Regions from separate parts of the Mycobacterium sp. NGS45 genome, predicted to be linked through region 2. Evidence: predicted binding sites of a transcription regulator. Region 2 holds the regulator's gene; each other region holds the start of a gene.
What was found. Region 2 encodes LexA, which represses DNA repair genes until DNA is damaged. Its sites were predicted from a motif close to CGAACANNTGTTCG; they were not measured.
Positions count from the first base shown of each region.

Region 1 (6,293 bases), on a different contig from region 2:
CAGCCGCGTTGAGTTAGCGCGTAGGTAGGCGTTCTGGCTGTCTTGACGTACCTAGCTTCTATGTGAACGCAGGTGGGGTAGCACAGCCGCGTTGAGTTAGCGCGTAGGTAGGCGTTCTGGCTGTCTTGACGTACCTGGGTTCTATGTGAACGCAGGTGGGGTAGCACACCCGCGTTCAGTTAGTACGTAGGTAGGTGTTCTGGCTGTTTTTGCGTACCTAGCTTCTAAGTGAATGCAGTTGGTGGTTCTAACTGAACGCTTTGGCTGACCAGGTGGCGCAAGGCGGGGTCGGCATCGGGCGGCAACGCGTCCACCGGCCACCAGGCCAGATCCAACGATTCGTCGCTGACCGCGATCACCGCATCCTTGGCTGCCCGCGCGGCGAACTGCAGGTCCAGATGCCGGGTCGGCACACCCAGCGAGCAGGTCACCGGATGGACGTGCAGGGCCACCAGTTCGGGCTGCAATACCAACCCGTTGATCCCGGACTCCTCGGTGCCTTCCCGGAGCGCGGCCGCGCGGATGTCGACGTCCTCGGGCTCGCAATGCCCGCCGAGTTGCACCCAGCGGCCCAACCGCGGATGCAGGGTCAACAACACGTTCTCGCCGGCGGCGTCGAGCACGGCCACCGAAGCGGTGATGTGTCCCGGCACGCAAGCTCGCTCGCAGGCATCGGGGCGGGCCAGCACGAAGGCCAGCACGGCGTGCCGCAGCGCATCCTGCCCCGGGTCGTCGGTGGTCCACTCCGACAACCTGGCCACCACCGAGTCATGCAAGCTCATCGCTGTACCAGCAATCCGTCGACGTCGACTGCCTCGCGCGGGCCGGACGGTTCCGCGGGATAGCCAATGGCGATCGCACCCAGGGGTTCCCAATCGTCTGGCAGATCCAGCTCGGTGCGCACCAGGTCGGCGGCGAAGATGGTCGAGCCGATCCAGCAGCTGCCGACCTCGCGCACGGCCAACGCGACCAGCAGCCCCTGCACGGCGGCGCCGACCGCCACGGTGAACATGGTGTGCTCGGCCTGGGTGCGGGCCGCATCCGGATAGTGGTGGGCGCCGTCGGGCACCATGAACGGGATCACCACTTCGGGCGCGTCGTAGAGGATCTGGCCGCGGCTGACGCGACGTTCGATCGCCGCGGCAGACTTGCCGTCCCCGGCGAGATCGGCGCGCCACGCGGACTTCATCGCGTCCAGCAACGCCACCCGCCGCTGCGGGTCGCGCAGCCAGACGAAGCGCACCGGCCGGGTGTGATGCGGGGCGGGTGCGGTGAGGGCCTCTGCCACCGCCGATTCGATCAACTCCGGCTCGACCGGATCGGCGGCGAACTGTCGCACCGAGCGGCGCAGCAATAATGCCTGCCGGCGGCCCAACTCGATCGCTTCGGCGGTGCCGAGCCAGAACAGGTCATCGGTGCCGGAGCGCACCAGGTCATGTCCGGTGGACCCGTCGTCATCGAAACGCAGGCCGCGCACCACCGCAACCGGGATGCCGGTCAACTTGCCCTTGACCAGATCAGCGGCGGCTGCGACCTCGTCGGCCACCGCGATCTCGGTGACCACCAGTTCGTTGCCGTGCACGTCGGCCGACCCGGCGTAACCGTGCAGCACCGGCAGGCCGGCCGAGCCGATCGCGACATCGGTCTGCCCGTTGCGCCAGGCTCGGCCCATGGTGTCGGTGATCACCACCGCGACCGTGATGCCGAGCTGGTTGTCCAGGCCGGACCGCAGCGTGGCGGCACTGGCATCGGGATCCAGTGGTAGCAAGGCCAATTCGCCGCTGTCGACATTGGAGCCGTCCACGCCGGCAGCGGCCTGCACCAGACCGTAGGCGTTCTCGGTGATCAGGGTACGACCCTTGCGGGCCAGTACCCGCACCGCCTCCTCGTCGATCAACCTGCGGCGCAGCGCGTCTCGCTGCTCGGGGTCCGACGGTGCCTCCACCATGCGGCCCTCGCACTTGGAGACCACTTTGCTGGTGACCACGACCACGTCGCCGTCGCGCAGCCAGGGCGCGGCCGTGGCGATCGCCTCGGCGAGGTTGTCGCCCGGGCGGAACTCGGGAAGTCCCGGAATGGGCAGGATGTCGATGACGCTGCCGGCGCCGTGTTCGGTCATGCCCGCGCACCCACCAGTTCGAGTCCGGCGTGCACCATCTGCGCGGTGGCCGACGGGTCGCTCATCAGCAGCGGGATCGCAGCCACCTTGACGCCGTCGATCTTGGCATCATCGGTCTCGGCGATCAGCCAGGCGTCGAGCAGACCGGTGCCGGCGCGGGGACCGTAGTGCTCACCGACGGCCTGCGAGGTGGACTCCACGCCGATCACCGACAGGCATTCATCGGCCATGCCGCGCAGTGGCTTTCCGGAGATGATCGGGGAGTAACCGACGACCGGAGCGGGTGTGGAGCGCAGCGCGCCGCGGACGCCGGGGATGGCCAGGATCGCGCCGATGCTGACCACCGGGTTCGATGGCGCCAGGAAGACGACGTCGGCCTCGGCGATGGCCTCGGTGACCTCGGTTGCCGCGGCGGCCTTTTCCGCACCGACGAACGCGAAGCTGTGGGTGGGCACCTGCGCGCGGTAGCGAACCCACCACTCCTGGAAGTGGATGGCGCGACGATCGCCGGTTTCCGGGTCGGTGATCACGACGTGGGTTTCGCAACGGTCGTCGGACGCGGGAAGCAGGCGTGCGCCGGGCTGCCAGCGTGCGCACAGCGCCTCGGTGACCTGGGTGAGCGGGTAGCCGGCGCGCAGCATCTGACTACGCACGAGATGGGTGGCCAGGTCGCGGTCGCCCAGGCCGAACCAGTCCGGCTGTACACCGTAGGCCGCGAGTTCCTCCTTGGCGTTCCAGGTTTCGTTGCGGTGCCCCCAGCCGCGTTCGGGATCGATACCACCGCCTAGGGTGTACATGCAGGTGTCCAAGTCCGGGCAGATCCGCAGCCCATGCATCCAGGCGTCGTCGCCGACGTTGACCACGGCGTTGAGTTGGTGCTCGTCGGGCGCCACCAAACCGGACCCGGCAAACTGCCCCAGGCCCAAAAATTGCTGTACGCCCAACAAGAAGCGGGCCCCGCCCACTCCACCAACCAGTACAGTGATCTTCACGGTGATCGAGACTAGGCGTTGCCGGTTTGAGGCCGGTAGCTGGGCAGGCGCTGTGTGAACGCGGCGATGACCGAATCGACACTCGAAAATCTCAGTGCGATTACTCACACGACACGCCGAGGTGACGACGCGCCAGAATGTCACAACGAAATGGTATGAATTCCCGCCCTGCGGCTTGACCCCGACAGCTAACCCGTGTCTAATCACAACAGTGTCATTTCCCGGGTGCGCCGGCCGGATCCGGTGTCGCGGACCGAGATTCGATCACTTGTTCGAATCGGGATGGCCACGCACGAAATAGTGGGCGACATTAACGGAATACGAGACAAGGTGAGGAGGCGGGAAATGACCTTTGAGCAGTTTTACGGAGCCATCGGGAGCGGACCGCACACCAACATCGCGCCGGTTGTCGGGGGGATCACTGGCAGACCACACTTGAGTCTGGTGCCAGATGCGTTCGAATCCGAAGCCGAACCGGTCGACGATCAATGGCAGGAACGCGCACTGTGCGCGCAGACCGATCCCGAGGCGTTCTTCCCGGAAAAGGGCGGCTCTACCCGTGAGGCCAAACGGATTTGCCTCGGGTGCGAGGTGAAGGACGCGTGCCTGGAGTATGCGTTGGCCAACGACGAGCGCTTCGGCATCTGGGGTGGACTGTCCGAGCGGGAGCGTCGTCGGCTCAAGCGCGGCATCATCTAACTGTTCTTCCCCGGGGTGCGAGCGTGCACCTACATGTATCTGCATCTGGCGGCAGCAAGTACATGTAGGTGCACGCTTGCGTTGGTGGGGGAGGCAGCGTCCGCGGTCAGTGTGCAGCTCGGGCAATTGCCGGACTCGGAAATGCATGTAGGTGCAATTTCCGGCAGGGATATCTGGGGCAAATGTGGTCATTGTGATTATTGGTGGGTCCAAAGTGCCCATTGGGACCCATGTGATTGCATTTCCGGAGAAATGCTGGCTGCCTGCCGTCGGCAGCCAATGTCGGCGGCCGCCGTAGGCCTCAGTCGTCGTCGATGCTCGGGTCGATGACCGACGGTTCGACACCCAGATGGGTCGCCACCTGCGCGACCAGGATGTCATGCAACAGATCACCGAGTTCCAAAGTGTCCTTGGCGCGGCGTTCGATCGGCTTGCGGAACAACACGATTCGAGCTCGTGTCGAATTTCCGCGCACGTCCACCCCGGCCGGGATCAGCCGGGCCAGCGCGATCGGGCCGTCGGCGATCACTTCCGGCGGGAAGGACACGTTCTCCGGATCGCGCGGTGAGATGCGGGGAATTTCGTCGACGGCCACGTCGAGGCCGGTGAGCCGGTCGCGCCATTGCCGTTCGATCGGCTCGTAGGCCTCCAGCACAGCCATGTCGAAGCGCTCGGCCCGACTGCGCCAGCCCGGCACCGTCGGCGGCAGCAGCGGCCCGCGCCATTCCCGGCCGCGTCGGCCGGCGGACCGGCCCACCGATCGGCCATGGGAACTGCGCGAAGGAGACATCGCGCAGATGGTAGTCGGTGGGGCCACAGCCGCGGTGTGAACGCGAGCTCGGGGACCGCCGGTGGGACGAGAGCCGCGGTGCCGGCAGCAGTAGTCGGCTGCCCCACCTGCCCCACGAATAACGTTACTGTTCTTCACGACGAGGTAACGGTTCGGTCCTGGGGCGCCATCTGCGCGTGTCAGCCTCCCGGGGAACGACCCTGCACGATAACCTCGCTGCGTGAACGTTCCCCGTCGCTGCTGCCGGCCAGGCTGCCCTCATTACGCGGTGGCGACGCTGACCTTCGTCTACTCGGATTCCACCGCCGTCGTCGGGCCGCTGGCCACCGTGGCTGAGCCGCACTCCTGGGATCTGTGCGTATCGCACGCAGGTCGGATCACCGCGCCCCGCGGCTGGGAGCTGGTCCGGCACGCCGGCCCACTGCCCAGCCATCCCGACGACGACGACCTGGTCGCTCTGGCCGACGCCGTCCGCGAGGGCCGGAACACCGCATCTGCGGCAGCCACCCAGGCCGGCAGCTTCAGCGATCCGACCACCAACCAGTCCGTCGTGCGCGGCGGAACCGGCGGGACGGCAAGCGTGATGGCGCCGCCCGCGCAGCGTCCGTCGGGAACCGGCCGCCGGCGTGGCCACCTGCGGGTCCTGCCCGATCCCACCGACTGAACCGACGCGGCCCGGCCCCCTCGGATGGCTACCAGCGGTGCCAATTGGGTGGGGGTTAACAGCTAGGCTGACGGGGACCGATCCGATCCGTCAGGGAGTCCTCCGTATGTCGAGTTCAACCGGCTTCGCCGCTGCGGCGGTGGACGCCGTCATCAAGGCATACGACGTCCGCGGCCTGGTGGGTGAGCAGCTGGACGAAGCCTTCGTCGCTGCCGTCGGCGCAGCGTTCGCACAGCTGGTCCGCCCGGACGCCACGCAGGTGGTGATCGGCCACGACATGCGGGATAGCTCGCCCGGGCTGGCCGCGGCCTTCGCCGACGGCGTGCGGGCCCAGGGCCTCGACGTGGTGCGGATCGGGCTGGCCTCCACCGACCAGCTCTACTTCGCCTCCGGCCTGTTGGACTGCCCCGGCGCGATGTTCACCGCGAGCCATAATCCGGCCGCATACAACGGGATCAAGCTGTGCAAGGCCGGGGCCAAACCGGTCGGCCGCGACACCGGTCTGGCCACCATCCGCGATCAGGTGATCGCCGGGGTCCCGGCTTACGACGGTGCGCCCGGTACGTCCAGTGACCGCGACGTGCTCGCCGACTACGGGCAATTCCTGCGCTCGCTGGTCGACGTCGAGAAGCTGCGTCCGCTGCGGGTGGCCGTCGACGCCGGCAACGGGATGGCCGGGCACACCGCGCCGGCCGTGCTGGGCTCGATCGATGCGTTGACCTTGCTGCCGCTGTTCTTCGAGCTCGACGGCAGCTTCCCCAACCACGAGGCCAATCCGCTGGAGCCGGCCAACCTGGTGGATCTGCAGAAGTTCGTGCTGGAGACCAAGGCCGACATCGGTTTGGCCTTCGACGGGGACGCCGACCGTTGTTTCGTGGTCGACGAGCGGGGCCGCCCGGTGTCGCCGTCAGCGGTGACCGCGCTGGTGGCCGCCCGCGAGATCAGCCGGGAACCCGGCGCCACCGTGATCCACAACCTGATCACCTCGCACGCGGTGCCGGAGTTGGTTATCGAGCGCGGCGGCACCCC
Region 1 is NZ_JCALDB010000007.1:111,483-117,775, reverse strand. It holds gene AC5Y3P_RS08690 (NUDIX hydrolase) at 225-782, opposite strand; gene AC5Y3P_RS08685 (coenzyme F420-0:L-glutamate ligase) at 779-2,119, opposite strand; gene cofD (2-phospho-L-lactate transferase) at 2,116-3,111, opposite strand; gene AC5Y3P_RS08675 (WhiB family transcriptional regulator) at 3,457-3,810, shown strand; gene AC5Y3P_RS08670 (metallopeptidase family protein) at 4,112-4,600, opposite strand; gene AC5Y3P_RS08665 (DUF3499 domain-containing protein) at 4,821-5,264, shown strand; gene AC5Y3P_RS08660 (phosphomannomutase/phosphoglucomutase) at 5,371-6,293, shown strand, end outside.
Region 1: a site for LexA is predicted at 3,373-3,386, ahead of cofD (2-phospho-L-lactate transferase). Genes of this name have one in related genera too.

Region 2 (6,293 bases):
GGTAACCGAACTACCGTTCGCCGGCCATCCGACGGTGGGGGCCGCCTGGTGGTTGCGCGCCAACGGCACTCCGGTACACACCTTGCAGCTGCCGGCCGGGATCGTGACGGTCGGCTATGACGTGGGCGCAGAACGTGACCTGACCGCGGTCACCGCCCGCGCCGAGTGGGGACCGGAGTTCGACGTTGTCGATCTGGCCTCGCCCGAGGACGTGTTGGCCGCCGACCCGGCCGACTACTCCGACGACATCGAGCACTATCTGTGGGCTTGGATCGACAAGCCCGCGGGGCACATCCGAGCCAGGATGTTCGCGGCCAACCTCGGCATCCCCGAGGATGAGGCCACCGGATCGGCCGCGGTCCGCATGACCGAATATCTCAGCCGCGACTTGGTGATCACGCAGGGCAAGGGCTCGCCGATCGAAACGCAATGGAGCGCCGACGGCTGGGTCCGAGTGGCCGGCCGAGTGATCAGCGACGGCGTCAGCGCGGTCTGAGCCGCACGGCCAGCTGTCAGCCCGTGCGGTGCGCCCGCAGCGCTTCGATTTCGCGTTCGAAGTCCTCGGCGGAATCGAACGATCGGTACACCGAAGCGAACCGCAGGTAGGCCACTTCGTCGAGTTCGCGCAGCGGGCCCAGGATGGCCAGCCCGACGTCGTGACTGGGCACCTCGGGTGAACCGGCGGCCCGGATGGTGTCCTCGACCTTCTGCGCCAACAGGTTCAGTGCGTCGTCGTCGACGTCGCGCCCCTGACAGGAGCGGCGCACGCCGCTGATCACCTTCTCGCGGCTGAACGGCTCGGTGACGCCGCTGCGCTTGACCACCGCTAGCACGGCGGTCTCCACGGTGGTGAACCTCCGACCGCACTCCGGACAGGACCGACGGCGCCGGATCGCCTGCCCCTCATCGGTTTCCCTCGAGTCGACGACTCGGGAATCCGGATGACGGCAGAATGGACAGTGCATGTCCGCTCCTTCGTCGCGCCGGTTGGGAATCTCCCAGCCTCAAAAGCCTACCTGCGCGTACTGCGGAGCGGGCGGCGACCACCGGCGATCCCGCCGGGCCGTGCTTGTGCTTGTGTCCCATTCGGATTCACCGGCCCCGGTCGATCAGCCGACCGGTGCGATCAGGGTCTGCCCGGCGTTCACCGCCGCACCGTCGAGACCGTTGAGTTCTCGAATGGAAGCGACTACCCCGGACACCGATGCGTTGGGCGCCACCCGGGCGGCTACGTGCTGCAACGTTTCACCCGGCAGCACCTGGACGACGGCCAACTGATCCGGCACCGGCGAGCCGGCCTTTCGCACGGCGTCGCCGACCTGGGCGACGATGCCGAGCCACACCGTGATGACCGCGGCCAGCAGACCCAACCCCAGCACCGTCAGCGGCGTGACCCTACGCGCCGGCCGACGGTGCGGGGCCCGCGAGACCGCAACTCCGCTGCCCCGGTACCGCAGCGGCGCGGACCCGGGCCGGCCCGCAACCGGGCGGCGGCGCCGAGCAGCCCGCTGACCGGGATCGACACCGACCCGCCTGGGCAGCGGACGCGCACTCCGGCGCGCACCGAAAGCGAGCTCCCGCCGATCTGCGGCGGTGGTCGAAAAACCTGCTTCCAGGGTGTTGTGTGTCATGTCCGGTCCTTTCGGTCACGCTCTACATCCAACGGTGGATCGCTTGTATGTTCGATAGCGTAATCGCTCACCCGTTCGAAGAGAACGATGAAATCGAACATGTAATCGATTCGTAGCCAAACCCTAGAGGCACCTACCGACAAGTCGCGCCGACCACATCTGCCCCAGCGGCCACACCGGCCGGACTCCGACACACCCTCGAACACATGTTTGATCAATCGGCGGAACGCGACTACATTCAGCGTCATGGCTGACAGTGATCTGGGATCAGACCCGAAGCTCGACCGCACCCTCACCGATCGGCAGCGCAAGATTCTCGAGGTGATCCGCGCCTCGGTGACCACCCGGGGCTACCCGCCCAGTATCCGAGAGATCGGCGACGCCGTCGGCCTGACCTCCACGTCCTCGGTCGCCCATCAGCTGCGCACCCTGGAACGCAAGGGCTACCTGCGTCGCGACCCGAACCGGCCGCGCGCGGTGGACGTCCGCGGCGCCGACGACGGCCTGCGATCGGTGCCCAGCACCGACGTGGTCGGGTCCGACGCGCTGCCCGAGCCCACGTTCGTGCCGGTGCTGGGCCGGATCGCAGCCGGCGGCCCGATCCTGGCCGAAGAGGCCGTGGAAGACGTCTTTCCGCTGCCCCGCGAACTTGTCGGCGAGGGGTCGCTGTTCCTGCTCAAGGTCGTCGGGGAATCCATGGTCGACGCCGCGATCTGCGACGGCGACTGGGTGGTGGTGCGCCAACAGAACGTCGCCGATAACGGCGACATCGTCGCCGCGATGATCGACGGCGAAGCCACCGTCAAGACCTTCAAACGCACCAGCGGCCAGGTCTGGCTGATGCCGCACAACCCGGCCTTCGACCCGATCCCCGGCAACGACGCCGCGATCCTGGGCAAGGTCGTCACCGTGATCCGCAAGATCTGACGACCGCGGAGCTGCGAGCGGCTGCCCGCAGGTCGCAGTCAGATGCCGCGGGTGAAGCGGCCGGTCTCAGGGCTGCGGATGAAAACCGTTGGCCTCAGCGTGTTCTGGGCTGGCGAACCAGATCTCGGCCACGGTCTGCTGATAGCCGACGGTGCCCGGCAGGTAGTACGTGCTGGTGCGCATACTGCCCTTGATCGGGTAGCCGTCAGGCGCCTGGTGTGGATCGTCCAACGGCAGATGGATCGCCGGCGGCGGCGGTGCGTCCGGAGCCGAGGTGACCACCGTGGTCTCGTCCGAAGCCGGGTCGCCCCGGTAGGACGGTTCGGGGTACGGGTCTTCGGCGTAATCGTCGTCGCCGTAGTCGTCGTCGGCGTAGTCATCCTCGGGGTACCGCTCTTCGGCGTAGTCGTCATCCGCGGGTGCCCGTCGGTAGGACTCCTCGACGCCGGCCCCGTATTGGTCCTCGGTCGCGCCGTAGCGCTGCTCCGGTGCGGCCTCGGGCGGCGGCACTGCGCCGTACACCGGAGCGAACAACGAACCCGGCCCGGGCAGGTACACGTCGTCGTCGGGTGCGGTCCACACCGAGGGATCGGCATCCGGGCTGACCGCGGCATGCCGTCCCGACGGCGTCTCATCGATCACGTGGGTGGGCGCAGTGTCGACGGCGTCGTCGTCCCCGTCGTCGCCCTGCACCTCGTCGGCCTCATGTGCGCCGCGGTGTGTGAACAACGCGTTCGGGTCGTCCTCGGTCAGGTCGCGGCGGTACTCGGTGGTCTCCTCGCCGCCGACCTCGGGCTCTGACCAGCCGGTTCGCGCCTCCAGATACTCGGTGTCGTCCTCGGTTTCCTGGTACCCACCGGACGCCCGCTCCGACCACCGGCCGGCCCAGCGATCCTCGGGCTCGTCGTAGCCTTCGCGGTAGCGGCCCTGGTACCCGGTGTAGCCCTCGTCGCGGGCTTCGCGGTAGCCGTCCTCGTGCTCATCGCCGTAGCCGTCGTCGTAGCCGTAGCCGTCGTCGTGGTCGTCGTAGACCGGGGCGCGGCCGCGCGGCTCTTCGACCACCCGATCATGGTCGACGTCGACGTCGACGTCGGAGCCGCGTGCCCGGGAGCGCGCCCGCCAGGCCCACAACCCACCGAGCACCAACAAGGCCAGCGGGATCAGCCACCACAGCCAGCCGAGTCCGGTGCCGGACTCGTCGGCCGACGTGTCGGCAGCCTCGGCGCCCGGGGCGGCCGGCACCTCGACATCGACCAGCTGCTCGGCCAACCCGGCCGGGTCGGTACTGAAGCTTTCGTCGGCGGCGTTCCAGGACACCGAACCGGCCGCGAACTGCTGCGAGGTGACCTCGCCGTCGACAGTGGCGTCGGCGACCGGTACGCCCAACGCACCGGCGGCCCCGCCCAGCTGATCCCAAGCGGCCTTCATCGGGCCGCGTACGATCACCGCGCCGTCATTGGGCGTCCAGAAGATGGCCGGCTCGTCGCCGGCCGCGAAGTTCTGCACCCGGCTGTCGGGCACGCCGCCGTCGGTCTCGGCGCCGACCGGGAAGCCCAGGTCCCCTTCCGGACCGCCGGCATCGCGGTACTTCTCGGCGATGGCGCCGGCAACCACCTGAGCACCGGTGTCGGGACTGAAGTAGATGGTGCCGCCGGCGAAATCCTGTGCCGCACCTTGATCGCCGACCGGGACCTGCCCACCCTGCTTGACACCGAGCGGTCCGGCTTCGCCACCCGCGTCCCGCCAAGCGGCGTCGATGGCCGCGGTCGCGTCGTTGGGCGGGGCGAAGTTCAGATCGGCCAACTGGTCGGCGAGTTCGGGCGGTTCGGTGCTGAAGGCACCCGTGCTGGTGTTGAAACTCAACTGGCCGGCACTGAACGTCTGGGTCAGGACGTCGCCGTCGGCACTCTGGTCAGAAGTCGGGACGCCGAGCACACCGGAGGATCCACCCAGCTCGTCCCAGGCCGCGTTGATCGGGCCCCGCACCACCCAGGCACCGGTGTCGGGAGTCCAGAAGATGACCGGGCTGCCTTCGCCGTTGAAGGTGGTATTACGACTTTCCGGGCTGACCCGGCCGGGTCCTTCGTCAATCGTGGGAAATCCGAGATCACTGTCGGCAGGCCCGCCGAGCGCCAGATATTTCTCCAGAATGGCGCCGTGCATGATCCTGGCCTGTGTTTCCGGCGTGAAGAAAATCGCACCGCCGGTGAAATTCTGACCAAATCCGGCGCCGGCCGCATAGACCTCGCCAGCGGGCGCACCGAGGGTCGATGCCTGGCCACCGACTTCCTGCCATTTGGCGGTTATGGCGTCGGCGGCATCGGATTCCGGTGAGGCGTAAGCGAGCGGCGTCTGCACAGCCGTGCTGGTGACCAGCGCAGTAGCGGCCACCAAACCGACCACTGCGCGATTCACCAGCCTGCCCAATGACGATCGTCTGCGTGTCATCGCACTCTCCCCGCGATTAGCTGCGCTGCGTGTTCGCACATTGGTCGCCCCCGTTTTGGCTGCATTGCCCAATCGGCCCCACGGGGACCATATTGACGTCATTTGGGTGACAATACCCACCAGTCACACGGATTCCGTGCAGCCGCGACCGGCGCGCGCGTGTTTTGCACACGGCTTTTGGCGCCCGCGCCGGGCCGGAACCGCGACCTCAGACGCCGAGGCTGCGACCGATGATTTCCTTCATGATCTCGGTGGTGCCGCCGTAGATGGTCTGCACGCGCGCATCCAGATAAGCCTGCGCCACACCGTACTCACGCATGTAGCCGTAGCCGCCGTGCAGCTGCAGGCAGCGGTCGATCAGCTTCACCTGCGCTTCGGTGGAATACCACTTGGCCATCGCGGCCTGCTCGGCGGTCAATTTCTCCTCGAGATGCAGTTTCAGGAACTCGTCGACCATGATCCGCACCGCGGTCGTCTCGGTGGCCAGCTCGGCGAGCAGGAAACGGCTGTTCTGGAAGCTGCCGATCGGCTTGCCGAACGCCTTGCGTTCCTTGCAGTACTGGATGGTGTCGGCCAGCACGGCTTCCATCGCCGAGACCGCCATGATCGCGATCGAGATGCGTTCCTGCGGCAGGTTCTGCATCAGGTAGACGAAGCCCTGGCCCTCCTCGCCGAGCAGGTTCTGCGCCGGCACCTGTACGTCGGTGAAGGACAACTCGGCGGTGTCCTGGGCGTCCAGACCGATCTTGTCCAGGTGGCGACCGCGCTCGAAACCGGCCATACCGCGCTCGACGACCAGCAACGAGAAACCCAGCGCGCCCTTGTCCGGGTCGGTCTGCGCCACCACGATCACCAGGTCGGAATGGATCCCGTTGGTGATGAAGGTCTTCGAACCGTTCAGCACGTAGTGGTCACCGTGCTTGACCGCGCGCGTCTTGATGCCCTGCAGGTCGGAGCCGGTGCCGGGTTCGGTCATCGCGATCGCGGTGATCAGTTCGCCGGTGCAGAACTTCGGCAACCAGCGCTGCTTCTGCTCTTCGTTGGCCAGCCGCAGCAGGTACGGCAGCGCGACGTCGTTGTGCAGCGAGAAGCCCAGACCGCTGTAGCGGCCCGCGACGGTCTCCTCGACCAGCACGGTGTTGTACCGGAAGTCGTCGTTGCCGCCACCGCCGTACTCCTCGGGCACAGCCATGCCCAGGAAGCCCTGTTTACCGGCTTCCAGCCACACGTTGCGGTCGACGATCTTGTCCTTCTGCCACTGCTCGTGGAAGGGCGCGACGTGCTTGT
Region 2 is NZ_JCALDB010000021.1:50,819-57,111, forward strand. It holds gene AC5Y3P_RS18040 (PhzF family phenazine biosynthesis protein) at 1-496, shown strand, start outside; gene nrdR (transcriptional regulator NrdR) at 513-965, opposite strand; gene AC5Y3P_RS18050 (LysM peptidoglycan-binding domain-containing protein) at 1,110-1,631, opposite strand; gene lexA (transcriptional repressor LexA) at 1,878-2,558, shown strand; gene AC5Y3P_RS18060 (LGFP repeat-containing protein) at 2,625-5,006, opposite strand; gene AC5Y3P_RS18065 (acyl-CoA dehydrogenase family protein) at 5,215-6,293, opposite strand, start outside.

Region 3 (6,293 bases), on a different contig from region 2:
TAGATGTCGGCCAGCGCCTTGCGCTTGTCCGGGTCGTCAATGAAGAGCCATTGCCAGCCCTGGGCGTTGGATCCGGTCGGCGCCTGCAGCGCGATCTCGAGGCACTCCATCAGCACCTCGCGCGGCACCGGCTTGTCGAAATCCAGGCGCTTGCGCACCGAGCGGGTGGTGGTCAGCAATTCATCGGCGGTCAGGTTCAACGACATGGTCGAAGCCTACCGACGGTCAGCGGAAGTCCCGGGACCGCGAACCCACCCGCAGCTCCATCGGGGCCAGCGCGTCGGCGACCACGGTGACCGCACCGCTGGCGTTCTGCAGGATGCCGCGCACCACCAGCGCCGGCGCGGTCTGCGCCAGTCTGCGGTAGCGCGACCACACCCCCGGCGAACACAGCACGTTGACCATGCCGGTCTCGTCCTCCAGGTTGAGGAAGGTCACGCCCTGCGCGGTGGCCGGGCGCTGCCGATGCGTCACCGCACCGGCCACCCGGATCCGGGTGCCGTCGCGCACCGACAGCAGCTCGGCGGCCGGCACCACCCCGATCGCGTCCAGGTTGGCCCGCAGGAACTGGGTCGGGTGACTGTCCGGCGAGACCCCGGTGGCCCACACGTCGGCGGCCGCCAGTTCCAGTGCGCTCATCCCGGGCAGCGGAGGTACGTGCGACGACGTCCCCACCCCCGGCAGCCGGTCGGGCCGCTCCGCCGCGGCCGCCCCGGCCGCCCACAGCGCTTCCCGACGGCTGCTGCCGAAGCAGCCCAGCGCGCCGGCGGTGGCCAGCGCCTCGGTCTGCGGCACGCTGAGCTGCACCCGGGCGGTCAGATCCAGCAGTGAACCAAAGGGCCCATTGGCATTTCGTTCATCGACCAGCTTCTGCGCCAACTCGGTGCCGATCTGGCGGACCGCGCCGAGACCGAGCCGCACCTCGGTGCCGGAGTTCTCCAGGGTGGCGTGCGCCAGGCTGGCGTTGACGTCCGGTCCGTGCACCTGCACCCCGTGCCGGCGGGCGTCGGCCACCAGCGACTGCGGCGAGTAGAAACCCATCGGCTGGGCACGCAGCAGCGCCGCGCAGAACGCGGCCGGGTGGTGCAGCTTGAGCCAGGACGAGTAGAACACCAGCGAGGCGAAGGACAGCGCGTGGCTTTCCGGGAAGCCGAAGTTGGCGAACGCCTCCAGCTTCTCGTAGATCCGCTCGGCCAACTCCCCGTCGATGCCGTGCCGTTCCCACACCCCTTGGAAGAACCGGCCGCGCAGCCGGCGCATCTTCTCGGTGGAACGTTTGGAGCCCATCGCGCGGCGCAGCTGATCGGCCTCGGCCGGGCTGAAGCCCGCACAGTCCACCGCGACCTGCATCAGCTGCTCCTGAAACAGCGGAACCCCCAACGTCTTTCGCAACGCGGGTTCCAGCGATGGGTGGTCGTAGACCACTGGGTCCAGACCGTTGCGGCGGCGGATGTAGGGATGCACCGACCCGCCCTGGATCGGCCCGGGCCGGATCAACGCGACCTCGACCACCAGGTCGTAGAACACCCGCGGTTTGAGCCGGGGCAGGGTGGCCATCTGCGCGCGGGACTCCACCTGGAACACCCCGACCGAATCGGCGCGCTGCAGCATCTCGTAGACCGCCGGCTCGGACAGGTCCAGTTTGGCGAAGTCCACCTCGATGCCCTTGTGTTCGGCCAGCAGGTCCACCGCGTAGTGCAACGCCGACAGCATGCCCAGGCCCAGCAGGTCGAACTTCACCAAACCGATTGCCGCACAGTCATCCTTGTCCCACTGCAGCACACTGCGGTTCTCCATCCGGGCCCACTCCACCGGGCACACATCGGCGATCGGCCGGTCGCAAATCACCATCCCCCCGGAGTGAATGCCCATGTGCCGCGGCAGGTTCCGGATCTGGCCGGCCAAATCCAGCACCGACTCCGGAATGCCTTCGACCTCCGGACTCGTCAGATCCCCGCCCCAGCGGCTGATCTGCTTACTCCAGGCGTCCTGCTGGCCCTGCGAGAAACCCAGCGCGCGGGCCATGTCGCGGACCGCACTGCGGCCCCGATAGGTGATCACGTTGGCCACCTGCGCGGCGTAGTCGCGACCGTAGCGGTCGTAGACGTACTGGATCACCTGCTCGCGCAGGTCCGATTCGATGTCGATGTCGATGTCCGGCGGGCCGTCCCGGGCCGGGGACAAGAACCGCTCGAACAGCAACCCGTTGGCCACCGGGTCCACCGCGGTGACCCCGAGCGCGTAGCAGACCGCCGAGTTGGCCGCCGACCCACGGCCCTGGCACAGGATCCGGTTCTCCCGGCAGAACCGGGTGATGTCGTGCACCACCAGGAAATAACCCGGGAAGCTGAGCTCGGCGATGACGTCGAGTTCACGCTCCAACTGGGCGTAGGCCTGCGGCGCCGACGCGCGCGGACCGTACCGTTCGGCCGCACCGAGCATCACCAACTCACGCAGCCAACTGTCCTCGGTGTGCCCGGCGGGCACGTCGAACGGCGGCAACTGCGGGGCGATGAGCTGCAGACCGAACGCGCACTGCTCGCCCAGTTCGGCAGCCCCGGTGACGGCCTGCGGCAGATGCGCGAACAGCCGGGCCATCTCGGCTCCCGAGCGCAGGTGCGACCCACCCAACGGCGCCAGCCACCCGGCCTCCTGATCCAGCGACTGCCGGGCCCGGATCGCGCCCATCGCCATGGCCAGCCGCCGCCGCGACGGCCCGGCGAAGTGTGCCCCGGTGGTGGCCACCACCGCCAGCCCGAACCAGTCGGCCAGTTCGACCAGGATGGTGTTGCGCTCATCGTCGAGGGGTTGGCCGTGCTGGGTGAGCTCGACGCTGACCCGCTGGCGGCCGAACCGGTCCACCAGATCGGCCAGCGCGGCCGCGGCGGCGTCCGGACCGCCAGCCGAAAGAGCCTGCCGGACATGACCTTTGCGGCATCCGGTGAGGATCTGCCAGTGCCCACCGGCGGCCTCGGTGAGCGCGTCGTAGTCATAGCGCAGCTCCCCTTTGCTGCCGCCGGCCAGATGCGCGGCGGCCAGTTGGCGCGACAACCGCCGATACCCCTCGGGCCCGCGGGCCAGCACCAGCAGATGCGGACCGGCCGGGTCCGGGACCTCGGTGCGCGCGCCACCACCGAGTGACAGTTCGGCGCCGAACACCGTGCGCACATCGAGTTCGGCGGCGGCCTCGGCGAACCGCACCACCCCGTAGAGCCCGTCGTGATCGGTCAGCGCGATCGCCCGCAGATCCAGCCGGGCGGCCTCCTCGACCAGTTCCTCGGGTGTGCTGGCACCGTCGAGGAAGCTGTAGGCCGAATGCGCGTGCAGTTCGGCGTACGGCACCGTCGAGGGCAGCCGGGACTGCTCGGGTCGGCGGTAGTCGCCGCGCTTGCGCGACCAGGCCGGCCCGTCACCGCCGTCACCGCCAGTGGGTTCGCCCCCGCCGGCGTGCCGCGGTTTGCCGTCCAGCACCCGCGCCATCTCGCCCCAGCTGGGGGGCCCGTTGAACCAGCCCACCCGACTAGGGTATCGAACAATTGTTCGAGTCGCGATAGCCCTGTGCGCAGCATGCTTCGGGTACCGCAGCTCCTCACTCGGCACCGCGGCGGGTACACCAGTCCTCACTCGACACCGCGACGGGTACCGCATTCCTCACTCGACACCGCGTAGCCGCCCAGTGAGGAATGCTGTACCTCTGGCACCGCCCAGTGAGGAACCACGCAGAAAAACGTTGCCCAGTGAGGAATGACGTACCTCGCCAAGGCCGAGTGAGGAACCAGGTACACAAAGTGCGAGTAACCCTGTGCGTCACTCCTCACTCGGCACACTTCGGGTACGTCACTCCTCACTCGACACGCTTCGGGTACCGCATTCCTCACTCGACACCGCACTGCTGCCCAGTGAGGAATGACGTCCCTCCGGCACTGCCCAGTGAGGAACCACGCAGAAAAACGTCGCCCAGTGAGGAATGACGTACCTCGCCATTGCCGAGTGAGGAACCAGGTACACAAAGTGCGAGTAACCCTGTGCGTCACTCCTCACTCGACACGCTTCGGGTACCGCATTCCTCACTCGGCACCGCGACGGGCACCTAACCCCCAACCAGGTCGCTCAGCAAAAAGCCCGAGCGAGCGATGAGTATCCGGCGGCGCTCGGGTCAACACTGGAAGAGACCCCAAAGGAGCCGACATGACTGCACTACCGCCCGTCGTCGACGTCGAGACCTGGCGCGCCGCGCTGGCCGACCTGCGCACCCGCGAGAAGGCCGCCACCCGCGAATTGGATGCGATCGCCGCGCAGCGTCGCCGCCTGCCGATGGTGGCCCTGCCCGACTACACCCTGATCGGCGCGCACGGCCCGGTCCGGCTGGCCGACGTGTTCGACGGTAAGTCCCAGCTGATCACCTACCACCACATGTGGACCGACGGCGCGGACTGGCAGTGCGGCGGCTGCACGGGTTTCACCTCGCAGTTCACCCGGCTGGAGTTCCTGGCCAACTACGACGCCCGGTTCGTGATCGTCACCAACGGGCCGATCGACGAGGTACTGGCCTACGCCGGCAAGGTCGGCAACCAGATGAGCTGGTATTCGTCGGCGCAGAGCAGCTTCGGCGCCGATATGGACGCCCCGCCCGGCGGCGGTTTCGCGATCAACGTGTTCCTGCGCGAGGGCGACACCGTGTACCGCACCTGGCACAGCAACGGCCGCGGCACCGAGCAGCTCAGCCACAGCTTCGCGCTGATCGACCTGCTGCCCTACGGCCGCCAGGAGCAGTGGCAGGACTCCCCGCCCGACTGGCCGAAGTCACCGACCTACTCGAAATGGCTGGACTCCCCCGAGATCGCCGGCTACTACGGAGAGAACTCATGAGCACCCCCGAACGCATGATCGCCACCCGCACCGTCGCCGCCACCCCCGCCGCGGTGTTCGCACTGCTGGCCGACCCCAGCCGGCACCAGTACACCGAACCCGGCGACTGGGTGCGCGACGCCGTGAGCACCGAACCGCTGAGCGCCGTCGGACAGGTCTTCGTGATGAACATGTACTTGAAGTTCGCCGGCGGCGACTACGTGATGCACAACGTGGTCAACGAATTCGTCGCCGACCGCAGCATCGGCTGGCTGCCCGGCAGCCTCGACGACGACGGCACCCATCGGCCCGGCGGCTGGTGGTGGCGTTATGACCTGACGCCCAACGGGGAACAGACCGATGTCACGCTGAGCTACGACTGGACCGACACCCCGCAGGCCTTTCGCGATCAGATCGGCGGCATGCCGCCGTTCGACGAGCAGTTCCTGCACGATTCGCTGGCGGCCCTGGACCGCGCGCTCACCGGCTGACCCGTCGATCGGGGCCACAGGTCCCTACCCGGGGCACCCTCTGACCCTATCGGCACGCCGGGCGCAGCGCGCACAGTCGAAGGCATGGAACAGCTCTCGACGCTGGACGCCGGATTCCTGCAGGCCGAGGATTCGGACAAACACGTCAGCCTGGCCATCGGCGGGGTCACCGTGCTCGACGGGCCGATCCCGGACTATCAGGAACTGGTCGCCACCCTCACCGAACGCCTGACCAAGCACCCACGGCTGCGGCAGGTGTTGCGCACCCATCCGCTGGACCTGGGTCCACCGGAGTGGGTCGAGCAGCCCAATCTCGATGTCTCACATCATTTTCGACACATCGCGGCCCCGGCGCCCGGCGATGACGCCACGCTGTTCGAACTCGCCGCCGGCATCATCGAACGCAGGCTGGATCGCGAGCACCCGCTGTGGGAGTGCTGGGTCATCGAAGGCCTGGAACAGGGCCGCTGGGCGCTGCTGATGAAGCTGCATCACTGCATCGCCGACGGGGTCTCGGCTACCCGGATGATCAGCGGGATCAGCGACGAGGGCGCCGACGCAGACTCCTTCGTCACCGAGATCCGTGGCACCCGGCAACCCGCCCGCGGTTGGCCGCGGCCCAGTCTGAACCCGATCGACTGGGGCCGCAGCGCCTGGAACGTCTCGCGCAGCGCCACCGAGATGACCGTCAAGGCCACCAAGGGCACCGCCGAGTTGGTTTCCGGGCTGCTGCGTCCCGCGGCAACATCCTCGTTGATCGGACCGGTCTCCAGCATGCGCCGCTATGACGCGGCCCGGGTGGCGCTGGCCGACGTCACCGCGGTGTGCGACGCCTTCGACGTCACACTCAACGACGTCGCACTGGCCGCGATCACCGCGGGGTATCGAGATGTGCTGCTGCGCCGCGGAATCCGGCCCACCGCCAACTCGCTGCGCACCCTGGTGCCGGTTTCG
Region 3 is NZ_JCALDB010000034.1:11,516-17,808, reverse strand. It holds gene AC5Y3P_RS21425 (nitroreductase family protein) at 1-206, opposite strand, end outside; gene AC5Y3P_RS21420 (error-prone DNA polymerase) at 226-3,516, opposite strand; gene AC5Y3P_RS21415 (DUF899 domain-containing protein) at 4,189-4,869, shown strand; gene AC5Y3P_RS21410 (SRPBCC family protein) at 4,866-5,339, shown strand; gene AC5Y3P_RS21405 (WS/DGAT/MGAT family O-acyltransferase) at 5,424-6,293, shown strand, end outside.
Region 3: a site for LexA is predicted at 3,530-3,543, ahead of AC5Y3P_RS21420 (error-prone DNA polymerase). Genes of this name have one in related genera too.